One region of the Fictibacillus marinisediminis genome, then DNA from elsewhere that is predicted to be linked to it. Evidence: riboswitches for the same ligand, from Rfam matches in the RefSeq annotation. Region 1 holds a riboswitch; the other holds the start of a gene.
The links. Region 1 has a riboswitch for cobalamin ahead of metE (5-methyltetrahydropteroyltriglutamate--homocysteine S-methyltransferase). Riboswitches for the same ligand answer to the same signal wherever they lie in the genome.
Positions count from the first base shown of each region.

Region 1 (7,790 bases):
AGAAAGGATCAGGATACTGTTAAGCGGTGTTCTCAGCTCATGTGACATATTGGCAAGAAATTCAGACTTGTACCTGGAGCTTAATGTCAGCTCCTTGGCTTTTTCTTCAAGCTGTACTTTTGCGTTCTGAAGTTCTGCCGATTTTCCTTCTGCTTCAATGGAACGCTGTTCAAGCTGCTCATTAATCATGCGCAGTTCTTCAGATTGCATCTGCAGTTCTTCGGATTGTGTCTGAAGCTCTTCGGATTGTGCTTGAAGTTCTTCTGTCATCGCCTGAGATTCTTTCAGCAGGCGGACAATTTCCATTCTGCCAATCACACTGTCGATGGTCAGGCCAAAAGTTTTTGTTGCGTTTTCGATCAGCTCAATGTGCTGTTCTGTAAATGTGTCAAGTGAAGCAAGTTCCAAAACTGCGATCACTTCCTGCTCATTCAGAACAGGGGCGATCAGCAAGCTCTTAGGACGAACTTCTCCAAGCCCTGTGCCAATGACTTGATAATCTGCCGGCAGCCTGTCCACCACAAGGATGCGTTTCTCAGACACACATTGCCCGATAAGGCCTTCCCCCTGTTTAAACGCCTCTCGCCCTGCTTCTCCGATCGGCTCTGAAAACGAACCTTTTTTTACGTATCGGGATTGTTCTCCGCTTCCTTCCCGGATATAGAGAGCACCCATGGAAGCCTGCGTTAAGTGGGCAACACCTGTAACAAATTTCTCTCCCAGCACTTTAATCGTAGATGTTCCCTGATATCTTTCGACTACCTGATTCGTGCTGGACTGCAGCCATTCCCTCTGCTCGACTTTATCAAGCAGTTCATTGGTCGCTTCAGCCAGGTCTTTGATTTCATCTTTCGTTTTTACATGTATGCGCTGGGTAACGTCACCGTTAGATGACATAGCCGTAATGGAACTTACAACAGCCTTAATGGTATTAATGATCGAGCCTGAAACAAAAGACGCAATAAGTGATGAAACAGCCACAACAATAACCAATAAAGAAAAGAGCCCTGTTTTCAGGAATTTGTTCTGCTCGTCAAGCCTGTCCGCCCGTTCTTTCGTCAAGCCTTTTTCAGTGGTTCTGAACGTGTCAAACTGGCTGCGGATCTGTTCCACACTTTGACTGCCTACATCTTTTTTAATAAGAGAGAGAACTTCTCCCTCCTTGTTTTCCTTCTTCAGCTGAATGGACGGATTTCCTGTTGTCTGAAGCCAATTGTGAATGGATTTATTAATTTCCTCGAGCCTATTTTGCTGTGTTGGATTATCGGCAATCAGCCCATAGAGCTTTTTATAATCGTTTTCCCAACTGGTCACTGCCAGATTAAAGGATTTAAGATGGCTCTCATCCCCGGTAATAATAAAGCCGCGCTGCCCGTTTTCCATATCGAGAACCTGCTTTTCAATCTCGTTGGTCAGCGAATGAACTTCTATGTCATGGTTAATAATAAAATTCCGCTCTTTTTGCATAGAGGCAATCTGATTATTTACTGCTAATATTGAAACGATCAGACAAAGAATAATCACTAGATATCCGGCAAAAATTTTAGCGCGGATTCCAAATCTGTTTCTCCCTATCATTTTATCATCCTGCCTTTGTTATTTTCATAGTTATCCACCTTTTATTATAAACAACAATTACCGATATAGATAGCTGGAAGTAAAGTATTTCCACGTCTTCTCTCTGCTTTTGATGCGTTGACTTCCTATTTTAGATATGATAGGCTTGTCTAAATTTTCAAAATCAAATTACATAATAGTGGAGACAAGGTTCCATTGCCCAAACGCAAAGGATGAAAAGGGAAGCCCGGTGAAAATCCGGCACGGTCCCGCCACTGTAAAAGGAAACGAGCTCATAATGACCACTGGCCGGCAGGCTGGGAAGGAATGCAGCTCGGTATAGAACCCTTGAGTCAGGAGACCTGCCTTGTTTCAACAACACTGTTTTAACCTACGGGAGATAGGGAGGTGTTAGATTCTTGCATACAATGGGGTTTTCTCTACCCTTTTTTAGGCATTTCTAACGTTCTGTCACTGGCGTTGGGAATGCTTTTTTTGTCATTAGCATATTTAGTATCTAAAAGAATGGAGAGATGACACATGAAAACGAGCAACTTGGGATACCCCCGTATCGGCAGCAATCGGGAGTGGAAAAGAGCACTGGAAGCATTTTGGAAAAGAGAACTGACGGAAGCCAGTTTTCTGCAGCAGATGGAACAGATCAGGCTTGCAAATCTGCAAAAACAAAAAGACATGGGCATAGATATTATTCCAGTCAATGATTTTACACTTTATGATCACATGCTCGATATGGCAGTGATGTTCGGGCTAGTGCCAAAAAGATTTGAAGCAGCGAAAAATCCCATCTCCCTTTACTTTGGCATGGCGAGAGGGAAACAAGAAGCGGTCGCATGTGAAATGACCAAATGGTTTAACACAAACTACCATTACATCGTGCCGGAATGGGAAGACCGTACGCCGAGGTTAGTGGAAAACAAGCCCCTTACCGCTTACAAGGAAGCAAAGGAGAAGCTTGGGATTGAAGGAAAACCGGTCATTGTCGGGCCTGTTACTTTTATTAAATGCGCAAAAGGATACCTTCCCGAACAGGAAGACACACTGCTTTCTCAGCTTGTCCCGTTATACTGCCGAATTCTTCAGGAACTGGAACAGGCGGGCGCCCAATGGATTCAAATCGACGAGCCCATTTTCGTTACTTCCCTATCCGAAGAAGAACTAACAGCATCCAAGAAAATCTATGAACAGTTTCATAAAGCCAGTTCCGGTCTTAATATTATGCTGCAGACGTACTTTGAGAGCGCAGAGCATTACAAAGAAATCATTCAGTTTCCTGTCCAGGGGATCGGACTGGATTTTGTCCATGGCGAAAAAACACTGGATGAGATGCGTATGCATGGGTTCCCAGAGGATAAAGTGCTGGGTGCAGGCATACTTGACGGCAGAAATATATGGCGTGCCAATTTGAGCCAAAAGCAAGAGCTTATACTCCAGCTTGAAGAACTGGCTGCATCCGAACGGATATGGATACAGCCTTCCTGCAGCTTGCTTCATGTTCCTGTTTCAGCCAAACACGAGCATTCCCTTCCGCAAGAACTATACAACAGTCTTGCCTTTGCTGACGAAAAACTGGAAGAACTGCGATTGCTTTCTTCACCTTCGCAACAAGAAGCAATAAAGAAGTATGATGATGCTCTTTACTTGCTGAACAGCTCTCCGGCAAGAAACCGGACAGAGGTTTTATGGGAGGTTGAAAAAGCTCAAGGCAAAGACCTCAAGCGAAATCAGCCATACATGAACAGAAAACAAAAACAGCAGGAAGTTTGGAATCTCCCTCTCCTCCCTACGACAACCATTGGAAGCTTTCCGCAGACAGCGGAAGTAAAGCAGGCCAGGGGGAAACATAAGCGAGGGGAATGGACGAAAGCACAGTATGATCAATTCGTTAAAAACCAAATTGAAAAGTGGATTAAAATCCAGGAAGATATTGGCTTAGATGTTCTTGTTCATGGTGAGTTTGAACGAACAGACATGGTGGAATTTTTCGGACAAAAACTTAACGGGTTTGCTTTCTTAGAGAATGGATGGGTTCAGTCCTATGGATCTCGCTGCGTTAAACCGCCTGTCATCTACGGTGATGTCGATTTCAGTGAACCAATGACCGTAAACGAAAGTGTGTATGCACAGTCTCTGACAGATAAACCGGTAAAAGGAATGCTGACCGGGCCGGTGACCATCTTAAACTGGTCCTTTGTCCGGGATGATATTTCAAGAGAGAATGTCTGCTATCAAATAGCAAATGCCCTGCAAAAAGAAGTGCTTGCACTGGAATCTGCCGGCATTACCATGATCCAAGTAGATGAACCCGCATTAAGAGAGGGTCTGCCGCTGAAGAAAAGCAAGTGGCAGCATTATATTGACTGGTCTGTTAACTGCTTTTTGCTGACCACCTGCGCTGTAAAGGAAACCACGCAGATCCACACCCATATGTGCTATTGCGATTTTAACGAGTTTCTTGGCGTTATCAGCAAGCTGGATGCCGATGTGATTTCTCTTGAAACATCCAGAAGCCATGGTGAGCTGGTTTCTGCCTTTACTTGGCAGTCATACGAAAAAGGAATCGGTCTTGGGGTTTATGATATTCACAGCCCTCGAATACCTGAAATTGAAGAGATGAGGGTGATGATTGAAAAAACACTCGAAGTATTGCACGAAGACCAGATGTGGGTAAATCCTGATTGCGGACTGAAAACAAGAAACATATCAGAAACCATTCAATCTCTCAAAAATATGACAGCTGCTGCGGCTCTGGTCAGAAAGAAAGAGGCAGTCTCGTAACATGGCTTCTCAAATACCTGCCTCCTTTCCTTCTGAAGCAAAGACCGTCCAGCAATCGAAAACCTGCTTAACAGATTTAGTTTTCCCGCCGGATACGAATCACCACCATACTGTCTTCGGCGGGAAAGTCATGGCTTATGTAGACAAGATCGCCTGCATAACTGCCATGCGGCATTGCCGTAAACCGGTCGTGACTGTTTCGAGTGATTCCTTTGAATTTCTTGGTCCGATTAAAACCGGTGAAGCTATTAATCTTGAAGCTTATGTCACATGCGCCCACCGGACATCCATGGAAATTTTCGTTAAAGTAGAATCTGAAAACCTTCTAACAGGCGAAAAACGGCTTACGTCAAGGGCCCTGCTTACCATGCTCGCCGTAGATGCGGAGGGGAGACCGTCACCGGTCCCTCCCCTCGTGCCAGTGAACCAAGAAGAAATTCATCGCTATCAGCAAGCAAAGGAGCGGTACGAAAAGCGCAAAAAGAAAAAAGCTTGATGAATGACAAAAAGACAGGCCCTTTTTCTCAAAATCGGGCCTGTTTTTACTTTTGATTAAGAAAAACAGAATTTTCTGTTTTCAAATACATATTCTTTTGATATCATTGTCTTTAAAACTTTAAAGGGAGGACGCGTTAAATGGTTAACTATAATGGTCGGCGTTTTGTATCCGTGAAAAGTTCAGAGAATGGAGAAACATCTTCGAAAACCTATTTTACGTATAAACAGGAGGATGACATTTTAAGCGCAACGTATTCAGGAGGAGATGTTCTCAAGGGAAACATGATCGGCATCGTAAAAGAAGACGGCAGCATTGAATTTACCTATAGCCATATCAATCGAAAGCATGAAATCAAAAGCGGCAAATGTTCTTCCACTCCAAAAACTCTTCCGGACGGGAGAATTCAGCTATTTGAAAGATGGAATGGATTTGGGATGGAAGAAGCTGAAGAAGAATCAATTGTAGAAGAAGTTTCTGACCTGGTGTTTACTCCGCAGATTATTTTTAATTAGATTGTGAATAATCATTGAAGTACAGCCGGGGATGATTGAGCTTATCCCCGGCTGTTGTTATTATCAATTTGAGATAGGCAATTCATTGACAAAAATAATAAAGCTTTATGCTTCTGCTTTTAGTTCATTGACCGGTGCGTTGTAGACTTCAGTATCCAATTCTTTTCTCGCCTTACTCGTCAGAATACCGGCAGTCATGGCTCCGCTGACATTCAAAGCGGTTCTTCCCATATCAATCAGAGGTTCAACAGAAATGAGCAAACCAGCCAATGCGACAGGAAGGTTCATAGAGGAAAGAACGAGGAGTGCAGCAAATGTTGCGCCGCCCCCAACGCCTGCAATCCCGAAGGAACTGATTACGACGATAACAATCAGGCTAAGTATGAAAGACGGTGTAAGCGGATCAATTCCTGCAGACGGCGCGATCATAACAGCAAGCATAGCCGGATAAATTCCAGCGCACCCGTTCTGCCCGATGGTGAGCCCGAAGGAGCCTGCAAAGTTGGCGATTCCTTCAGGTACTCCAAGGCTCTTTTGTGTACTGATGTTAAGAGGAAGCGCACCTGCGCTCGTTCTGGAAGTAAAGGCAAAGGACAGAACTGGAATCGCTTTGCGAATATACGTGACAGGACTTAACCCAGAAAATGTAATAAACAGCAGGTGAATGATAAACATGAGCGCCAATGCGACATATGAGGCGATTACAAATTTCCCAAGTTTTGCGATGGCGTCCAGATCACTAAGAGCTACCGTTTTGGTCATCAGTGCGAGGACTCCATATGGTGTTAACCGGAGAATCAATGTGACAACCCGCATGACAATAGCATGAACCGCTTCCACAATACTGGCGAACAGTGCAGCTTGCTCTGCTTGTTTCCGTTTGACTCCCAGGTAGGCTATTCCTACAAAAGCGGCAAAAATGACAATTGCAATCGTTGAAGTCGGACGTGCTCCCGTAAAATCAAGAAACGGATTTCCAGGAAGGAGGTCAAGAACCTGCTGAGGCAGTGTCTTGTCTTTGATCTGGTCAAACGTGGTCTGAAGTTCTGTTGCACGTGCGAGCTCTGGAGCGCCTTTCGTAATCTGGACCGCTTCGAGATGGAAGGATAGTGCAGCTGCAATTCCGATCGCAGCCGCGATGGCTGTTGTTCCGAGCAATATTCCGATAACCGAACCACTGATTTTGCCGACGTTGTTACTGAGTTTTAATTTTGTAAAAGCAGACAAAATAGAAACGAAAACAAGCGGCATTACCGCCATCTGAAGGAATTTTACATATCCTCCTCCCATGATGGAGTACCAGTCGGCCGAGTTGGCCAGCACCTTGGATGCAGGCTCATAAACAAACTGAAGAATGAATCCAAACACAATTCCTGCAGCTAAAGCCGCAAAGACACGTTTTGAAAAGGATACTTTCTTACGCTGAAGGTAATACAAACCGCCAGCAAGCAGCAATAACACAACAATGTTCACGATGGTTAAAAAGACATTCACTGTTCTTCCCTCCTTTTAGTTTCCGGCTGCTCTCTCATGAACATAAAAAGGCTCACTTCTTTTGAATAAAAGAGTGAGCCTTCAGCATGTCTGATCAGCAGAGGTATAGTGATGTATTCACTTGATACACTATATTCTGGCTTATTTTATCGTATTCTTAAAATTCTATTACGTTAACGTTTTATACATCACGATATGTGGTCCGATCGGCGGCAGATCAAACACCTCACCGTGTTCACGAAGACCAAGCTTTTTATAATAACCCGCCACTCCAACTCTTGCATTACACCACCAGGAATCAGTATGCTGCTTCTTCAGTATGTCTTCGGCACTAATTAGAAGTCTGCTTCCCGCCTTTTCTTTCCTGTATTCTTCAAGGGTCGCCATTCCGCGCAGACGGTACTGCGCGTTTCCTTCAATATCAGGATGATTCTCTTGATAAAAGGAAGCGATAGAAATGAGTTTATCACCTTTATAGGCTCCAAGATGAAACGTCCCATGATCATGATCGCCAGGAAACTGGCAATCTTCCAGCGTTTGATTGGGCCGAAGCACTTTGTGTCTAATCTCGTAGGTTTGTTCAGCTTGAATCACTTTAATGTCCAGCATGAAGGCTCCCCTTTCTACTGGCAGGAAGGATTCGATTGAGGAAATGTGTCCTGAAACGTTCTGCTTCAACTTCAATGCCGACAGAGATTCCCTGATCTGTTTCCACACCCCTGCTTTGTCCAAGCTTTTCCTGTTCTGTCGCTACACGGACATTCATCGGTTTTGTACTGATAAACGTGGGATCAACTGCAACTCCGACGGCTAATGGATCATGAAGAGCACAGCCGCCGAGACCTGGATTCTTTCTTTCATAAAAATCCATATAGAAACTGCACATATCCGCAAATATTTCAGCAGCCTTTAATCCGCAGCCTCTCCACTCC
Region 1 covers NZ_JAIWJX010000002.1:1,399,793-1,407,582, reverse strand. Annotated here, with positions in the region: gene LCY76_RS07700 (CHASE3 domain-containing protein) at 1-1,578, opposite strand, end outside; cobalamin riboswitch at 1,749-1,941, shown strand; gene metE (5-methyltetrahydropteroyltriglutamate--homocysteine S-methyltransferase) at 2,098-4,353, shown strand; gene LCY76_RS07690 (acyl-CoA thioesterase) at 4,355-4,849, shown strand; gene LCY76_RS07685 (avidin-fold protein) at 4,990-5,364, shown strand; gene LCY76_RS07680 (L-cystine transporter) at 5,470-6,858, opposite strand; gene LCY76_RS07675 (GNAT family N-acetyltransferase) at 7,027-7,467, opposite strand; gene LCY76_RS07670 (nucleoside hydrolase) at 7,454-7,790, opposite strand, start outside.

Region 2 (7,790 bases), 2.0 Mb from region 1:
ACTGCTGTTTTCATCGCAATTTCATCTGCAAATTCTTCTTGTTCCAGACAGAGTATACCAAGCTTTTGGGCAGGACCGTTCACACTCCAGGGAGGCTGAAATTTCTCTAATTTTCCGATCTGTTCTTTGGATGACATGGCATACCCTAAACGAAGTCCCGGCAAGTGAAACATCTTCGTCAATGACCGCAGGAGGATCAGGTTGGAATACTTTTTCATCAAGTGAACGGCGGATACGGGCTTTTCTAAAAAGTGAACAAACGCTTCATCCACGACGAGTGTAACATGGTGGCATTCGCACAAAGCAACGATAGCTTCCAAATTGTTCAAATCCAATGCTGTTCCTGTCGGATTATTCGGGTTGCAAAGGAAACAAAGCTTTTTCCCGTGGAGTTTTTCATTCAGCTCTTGGAGATCCGGCTGCCAGCCTTTCTCTTTTCGGGTTACATAGAAGTCCACATTACAATCGTTCACCTTACACGCATCCTCGTATTCTGAGAAAGCAGGTGCTGCAATCAGTACGTTCGTGCCCCGATAGGCTTGAGCAATGAGAAAAATCAGTTCAGCAGCCCCATTCCCTGCGAGAATCTGGTCTGCATTCAGCCCTTCTTTTTCAGAAACGAATTGAACGAACGGCTCAGCCGAGGGATCAGGATACTGCAGAATATCTTCATAAAGGCTGAACCACATATCCTTCATTCTTCTTCGTGCAGGATACGGATTTACATTCACACTAAAATCAATGCTGTTTTCATCCAGGCTGATCTTCAAGGAATTGGCCAGTAGCTGCGGATTAGCGCCATGATTGGGCAGCAACAATATACATCCCTCCCGCTGCGATCAAAATGATCGTAAACCACATGACAGCACGCTCCATGATGGCTATTGTTCTTTCTATATGTATAGCTTTCAGGCTGTAGGTCTGACGGCCGATGAACGGGCGATAGGAGACCTGGCCTTTATAATAATTCGTGCCTCCAAGCCGTATGCCGAGAATTCCCGCGACTGCCGCTTCACCCCATCCGCTGTTCGGGCTCGGATGGTTCCTTGCCTGTTCCTTCAGCCACGATAAGGTAAACCGTTTTTTCCCCAGCCCTCCTGCAGCCATAAGAAGCGCAGTTAGCCGGGCTGGCACGTAATTTAATAGATCATCAAGCCGGGCAGATGCCCAGCCAAACTCTTTATATCTCTCATTCTTGTAGCCTACCATGGAATCACACGTATTCACTGCCCGGTACAGCAAGGCAAGCGGTGCTCCTCCAATAAAAGCAAAGAAAAGAGGTGCGGTTACCCCGTCGCTCGTATTTTCGGCAACTGTCTCCACTGTCCCTCTTACAATCTCAGAATGCGGCAGATGTTCTGTATCTCTTCCGACTATCCAGCTTAATTTTTTTCGAGCCTCCTCCAGATCACCGCGAAGAAGGGGGGCGTAGACAGATAATCCTGCTTCTTTAAGCCCTCTAGCTGCAATGGTCGTTGAGATGAGCACAGATTCTATGAATATCCCTAACACAAGGTGGATGGAATAAGCATACCGTACGATGATAAAAGTTAGCACTATTGTAATAGAAAGAAGAATAAAAAGCATGATCAAACCCTTCAGCTTTTTCCAGCCCCCGCGGTTCAGTGCCTGGTCCATAAGAGAAATCATTTTGCCAAACCCTCTTACCGGATGCGGCAGCCAGCGAGGGTCTCCGATGAGCTGGTCGATGATCAAAGCGAGTATAATGGATAATAAATGAAGAGCAATGATCATGTTTGTGCCATTCTCTTTCTATAGTTTTCGATCGCTTTTCCCACCGTCTGATAGACCGTATGGCCAATCGCTTTTCCAATCGGTGTAATCGTACCGGCGTACCTCATTCTTTCTCCTTCCTGGGTCGATGCGATGCAAAGGCTGTCAGTCGAAGTGCCTGTAGCAATCGTTCCAGTAATAGGATCTTTAATTCCATAGTCTCTGAGAGCGCTCGACTTTGCTTCTATCGCTGTCATCATCGCCTGAACAAATGCCTCATCGGTTAGCTCTCCCTCAATAAAGAGCCAGATGTTAATCGTACCGATCGCCACAGTATCATCCTTCCGCTGCCACGATTGTGCAGCATCTACCGCATTGGATGTTCCTGCTGTTGCTGCAGCAAGGATCTTGATTCCTTCTTTTTCTATTGATACCATACCTGCATCCTCAAGCCGTGCTGCTGTCATCATTCCAATGGTCTCGTTCGGATTGACAGGAAGGGAGTGCAGATACGCTTCATATTCAGAATGTGCATCGTCATAATTGTAGTTTTTATCCACATGTCGGTTAACAAACGTATTCGCCCAGCAGAACCCTCCGCCGATCAGGGCAGAAGACATCGTTTTTAAAAAATAGGGGCTTCGGAACACCATCGCTTCACTTGTGGTTTGAAGCTCAATATCTTCTATTTTCTTTTGTTCCTCACGTTCACTTGGCACCAGTGCGATCAGGGGCTTCGGCTTCTGCGGATGCTCCTGCCTGCTCAGCTTCGTATCATAAACACCTTCCAGCAGGATGCTGTCCATAATGTCACCAGGCTTTCCGACCGCCTTCTCCTTTCCGTCATCGAGAAGAAGAACCTGGTCACAGTACAGACTGGCAATATTCAAATCATGCAATATGGCAACTACCGTCAACTGGCAGCCCTGCACCCAATCTTTGAGCAAGTCCATGAGTTTCATTTGATAGGAAAGATCAAGATGGTTTGTCGGTTCATCGAGCAGCAGAATCTCCGGTTCCTGCGCAAGCGCCTTAGCTAAAAGAACCCGCTGCCGTTCCCCGCCGCTTAGGGATTGAATGCTTTTCTCCGCAAAATGCTGGACGCCTGTAAACTCCATGGATCGCTGGACCATCTCTTCATCCTTCTGCGTTGATTGTTTCAGCAATCCTTTGTAAAAGGGATACCGGCCGAGCGCCACCACTTCGTGGACGGTAAAATCAAACGAGCTTTCCGCATGCTGAGGAAGAACGGCAATAATTTTTGCCAATTCTTTTGCAGAGTAGCTGCTGATTGGCTTTCCTTTTATAAGAACCTCACCGGATTGCGGGGAAAGCATTCCGTTCATCATTTTCATGAGAGTGGTCTTCCCGCTCCCATTTGGTCCGATGATGCCGGTTATTTTTCCTCTTTCAATGGAAAAAGAAAGATCTTTTACGACGGGCTTTCCGTCATATCCTCCAGTAAGCTGCTGGATCTGGATCATGTGGTCACCTTCTTTCGACGATAGCGAATAAAGATTAAGGCAAAGATCGGACTTCCGATAATCGCTGTCAAGACACCGATAGGCAGCTCCGTCGGCGCGATGATCGTTCGGGCGATGAGATCAACCAGAACGAGAAACACCCCGCCCAGAAGCGTGGACAGCGGCAGCAGATGGCGATGATCTACTCCCCATATCATGCGGGCCATGTGAGGGATGACAAGGCCGACAAACCCGATGGTGCCTGACACCGCTACTGCAGATCCCGTCAGAAGCGAGGCCCCGAACAGTACGAGTGACGTATGTTTTTTCACGTCAACACCAATGGTTTTTGCATCCTGCTGGCCAAAGGAAAGCGCATTTAATTCACGAGCACTTGCCAGAAGAATCAAAAGCCCTGCGGCCAAAAACGGAGCGATGAGCTGAACATACGGCCATCCTCTCATGGATACGCTGCCGAGCAGCCAGCCGATAATCTGTCTTAATTCATCACCAGTCAGAGCGATTAAAAGAGACGTTACAGCACCTATAAACGAGCTGCTTAAAATCCCTGCCAAAATAATCGTCTCAACAGACAGGCTGCGCTGCACAAGGCGAGCAAAATAGATAACCCCAACAAGGGTAAGAAAGCCGGTAATGATGCTAACCACCGGAAGTGTAAAACTCCCCAGTATAGGCAGCTGAATGCCAAAGAACAGCACAGCCACAGCGCCCAAAGCAGAACCGGATGAAACACCCAGCGTATAAGGATCGGCCAGAGGATTTTTCAGCAGCCCCTGAAATGCCGTTCCCGCCAGCGCCAAAGAGCAGCCGACAAGCATAGCGAGCACGACTCGTGGAAAGCGGATTTCCATGACGATATTAACGATCGAAGAATCAATGGATGCTGGTACGGGATAGTGGAAAAGCTTCGCTCCTAAAATCTGCACTACATGAAAAAGGGGGATAGGTATAGAACCTACCGATATCCCCAAGGCAACAGCTAAGCCCAACAGCAGAAGCACTGCTGTATATGAAATGATAATTTTACTTTTTGTATACTTCCGGATAGATGGCTTTTGCAAGCTCCTCCACTCCTTCAATCAATCGCGGTCCCGGACGTGTCACCTTATCAGAGTGCACATCATAAATTTCTTTGTTTTTTACCGCAGGAACGTCCTTCCAGGCTTTACGGGCCATAATCTGTTCCACCGGCTTTTTGGAGTAATAGCCGTACGTTGTGACGATCGCGTCCGGTTTGTATTTGACAGGCTGCTCTTCAGATACCTTTGCCCATCCCTTCAATTCCCCAGCGGCATTTTTGGCATGAATGGCGTTCAGCATCTCATCAATGAATGTACCCTTGCCGGCAGTAAAAATCTCCGGAGCTGGAGCAACCTCAACCCAAACTTTTTTTTCTTTCTTTACGTGTTTTGCTTTTTCCTTGATCGCTGACAGATCATCCTTCATGGATTTTACAATCTTGTCACCTTGTTTTTGAGTGCCCGTCGCTTTAGCGATCATGTCGATGGACTTGTATGTATCCGTAAAGTTCTGCGCATCATTGATCACAATTACTTTGATCCCGGCATTCTTAAGCTGATCAATTCCCTGCTTGGAAGTATGCGCACTGGAGGCATGAGCAAGAACGAGATCAGGCTTCAAGCCAACAATCTTTTCCACGTTAAAATCCAATCCGCCGATTTTAGTCTTTTTCACAGCTGCTTCTGGATAGTTGTCAAAGTCAGAAACGCCGACAATTTCCTTATCCAAGCCAAGTGCAAATGCGACCTCTGTATTACTCGGTATGAGCGAGACGACCTTTTTTGGTTTCTTATCAATTTTTACGTTCTCACCCGCCGCATCTTTAATCGTTACGGGGAATTCACTCTTTGCCTGATTGGCACCGGTTTCCTTTTTGTCAGTTGACTGATTTCCAGCCGAACAACCGGCAATGATGGCGATCACGAGCATCAGCATCATCGCAATTTGTGTAAACTTCTTCAATTCCTTCACGCTCCTGTATGTATCATTTAGCTGGGATTGTGCAAAACAAAAAAAAGCCCTCCCTTCGGAGAGCGAATCAACAGTTAATCAATAAATGATTACAATTGCTTCACCTTTTCCTCGAAGGTTCGCACAGGCAATTAAGGCAGGTCTCCTGACTCTCGATCAACAATCTTCTTTTCCTTCCCATTCTTTGACAGAACAGTGGAAACATAAGAAGATTTCCCGATTACAGTGGCGGGACCGTGCTGGACTTGAACCAGCTTCCCTTTTAACGTTTTATTTGACACAAAACGGACCTTAACCGCATATTCAGCTATATCCATTATACCTCTTACCGGCAAAATGAAAAGTTTAATTTATGTTCAATGACGCCCGGGACTGCGGGCTGACTTCCAGCCAGTCGCTCTTGAGCAGGCCCATAACATGTATATCAAAATACTGATCTTCGTCAAAGTAGGCTTGCCTTCTGACGCCTTCCTTTTGAAACCCCAGGGACTTCAGGAGCTTCAGGCTTCTTGTGTTATATTCGTAGACCTCAGCATCAATCCTGTAGGTCTCATGCTGAAACAGGTGCTGAAAGATGCCTGCCAGTGCTTCCCCCATGTATCCTTTTCCTTGTTCGGCACCGAGTCCGAACCGAAGCCAGCCATAACGCTGCGAGCTTCCCATCCAGTTGAAACGGACGTATCCAACAGGCTGCGAGCTCCTCTTTTCGATAATCATCAAGTAAGATTCGTTCATCTGGCTTAAGCTTTTCTCAATATCCTGCCTTTGATTGCCTTCATTAATGATGGTCATAGAACCTGTAGACATTTTCCGAAAGAGAGGACCGCTTTTCCATTGTGCGATAACAGAGGCATCATTCACCGTAATTTCCCTGATCTTCAGTCTTTCAAATTCAAGCTCCATTTTCGGCATGCTCCAAACCTCCCCGTTTGTACCGAGTATGAAATGATTTATTTTATCATAATATGCAGCTCCTGAAATTTAAAGATGATATCTCCTGTCTTTATAGGTTCCCGTGTGAGGGAGGTTTAGAGATTTGAGGATTTTCGCTGAAATAGAGGGAGAAGTCAATCCTAAAAATCCCCTGAGGTCTCGATTTGTAATTGTAGAGCTAACTAGAAGCTTATAGTCATCTAATGAATGGAGATGAGCGATCTTGGAGGAATGATCACACGAAGAGCAAATCCAGTTCGTATACAGCTTTTTCATACCTATAGAAGAACAAACTGAACAATAAACGCCCGTTAAGAGCTCATTGGGCTGTATTTGAAACTTTGATAGTATGTCAGGATTGAAGGGAATATGGTTTTTGTTGAATTGCTTTGCGGCTCTATTGACCTCTTTATTTGTCATAATTTGAGTTGTGTAACGGGTTTGTAAGCTGCTGATTACCGATGGAAGGTTGGCGCCATGGATGATATTGCGGGATAAATCAGGGGTAAGAGGATTTTTAATGAGGGTATAAGGACTGCTTACGACTATAAGGGACTCGATGGGAATGCGAGGTAGTTTTCTTACAGCTAACCAAGATGTTAGCTGGTTCTGCTGACGCTCTACCTGCAAAAGCGGATCAGGAAAAGCTTCTTCTTTTTCATTATTTACACGGATTAATTGTCGGTAGTTTGTATCAAAGGTAAGAATGCCGGATAAGTTTTTCACTTCTAAGATTAAAAAGAAGAACGAAGATAGGATGAGGTAATCCATTTGAAAGTAATAGGATCCCTCTAGAAGCCGCAGCCCATGAAAAATTGTATACTCCTTTTTGGGAAGTCGTTCAAGGTAATATGCGATTGCCTTTTCACCCTTGTATCCTGCCATTTGTCTGGCATAACTCTGTTCAATTTTTGTGCGTTTTTGGTGATTTATCGGAAGTCTTCGTAATAAAGCCTCTAATTTCCGAATATATATGGGCAGTTTTTGTTCATTCACAATTTAGGAATCACATCCTTCATATGTTTTCCAGTTTATTTCGCTAAAAAGCGCTATTTCTCCTCTTCTGCAGTCTCATCAAATTTGTGTTTTGTAAATACGATCCATTCTTGAGGATTTACATGCCAATCTCTCAAAAATACATGCCAATCTTCCTGAAATACATGCGGATCTCCCTAAAATACGCGCCAATCACGAAATCAGCAGAGTCCTCCTCACAAAAAAAACGCTTGAGACTGATCAGGTCTCAAGCGGTTTACGTAAAATAGCTTATTTTTGAAGGTTGTAGAATGCGCTCAATCCAGGGTAGCGGCTGATGCTTGCCAATTCGTCTTCGATACGAAGCAATTGGTTGTACTTCGCTACACGGTCAGTACGGGATGGAGCACCTGTTTTGATTTGTCCAGCGTTAGTCGCTACAGCGATGTCAGCGATTGTGCTGTCTTCACTTTCACCAGAACGGTGAGAGATTACTGCAGTATAGCCTGCGCGTTTAGCCATTTCGATCGCGTCGAATGTTTCAGTCAGCGTACCGATTTGGTTAACTTTGATAAGGATGGAGTTACCCACACCTTGCTCAATACCTTGAGCAAGTTTGTTTGTGTTCGTTACGAAAAGGTCGTCTCCTACAAGCTGAATTTTGTCGCCAAG
Region 2 covers NZ_JAIWJX010000002.1:3,432,380-3,440,169, forward strand. Annotated here, with positions in the region: gene cobD (threonine-phosphate decarboxylase CobD) at 1-818, opposite strand, end outside; gene cbiB (adenosylcobinamide-phosphate synthase CbiB) at 793-1,755, opposite strand; gene LCY76_RS18335 (heme ABC transporter ATP-binding protein) at 1,752-3,218, opposite strand; gene LCY76_RS18340 (FecCD family ABC transporter permease) at 3,215-4,279, opposite strand; gene LCY76_RS18345 (ABC transporter substrate-binding protein) at 4,242-5,201, opposite strand; cobalamin riboswitch at 5,329-5,519, opposite strand; gene LCY76_RS18350 (GNAT family N-acetyltransferase) at 5,556-6,122, opposite strand; gene LCY76_RS18355 (nuclease-related domain-containing protein) at 6,192-7,139, opposite strand; gene eno (phosphopyruvate hydratase) at 7,410-7,790, opposite strand, start outside.
Region 2: linked by a shared signal. The riboswitch ahead of LCY76_RS18345 (ABC transporter substrate-binding protein) and the one ahead of metE (5-methyltetrahydropteroyltriglutamate--homocysteine S-methyltransferase) in region 1 are both predicted to bind cobalamin.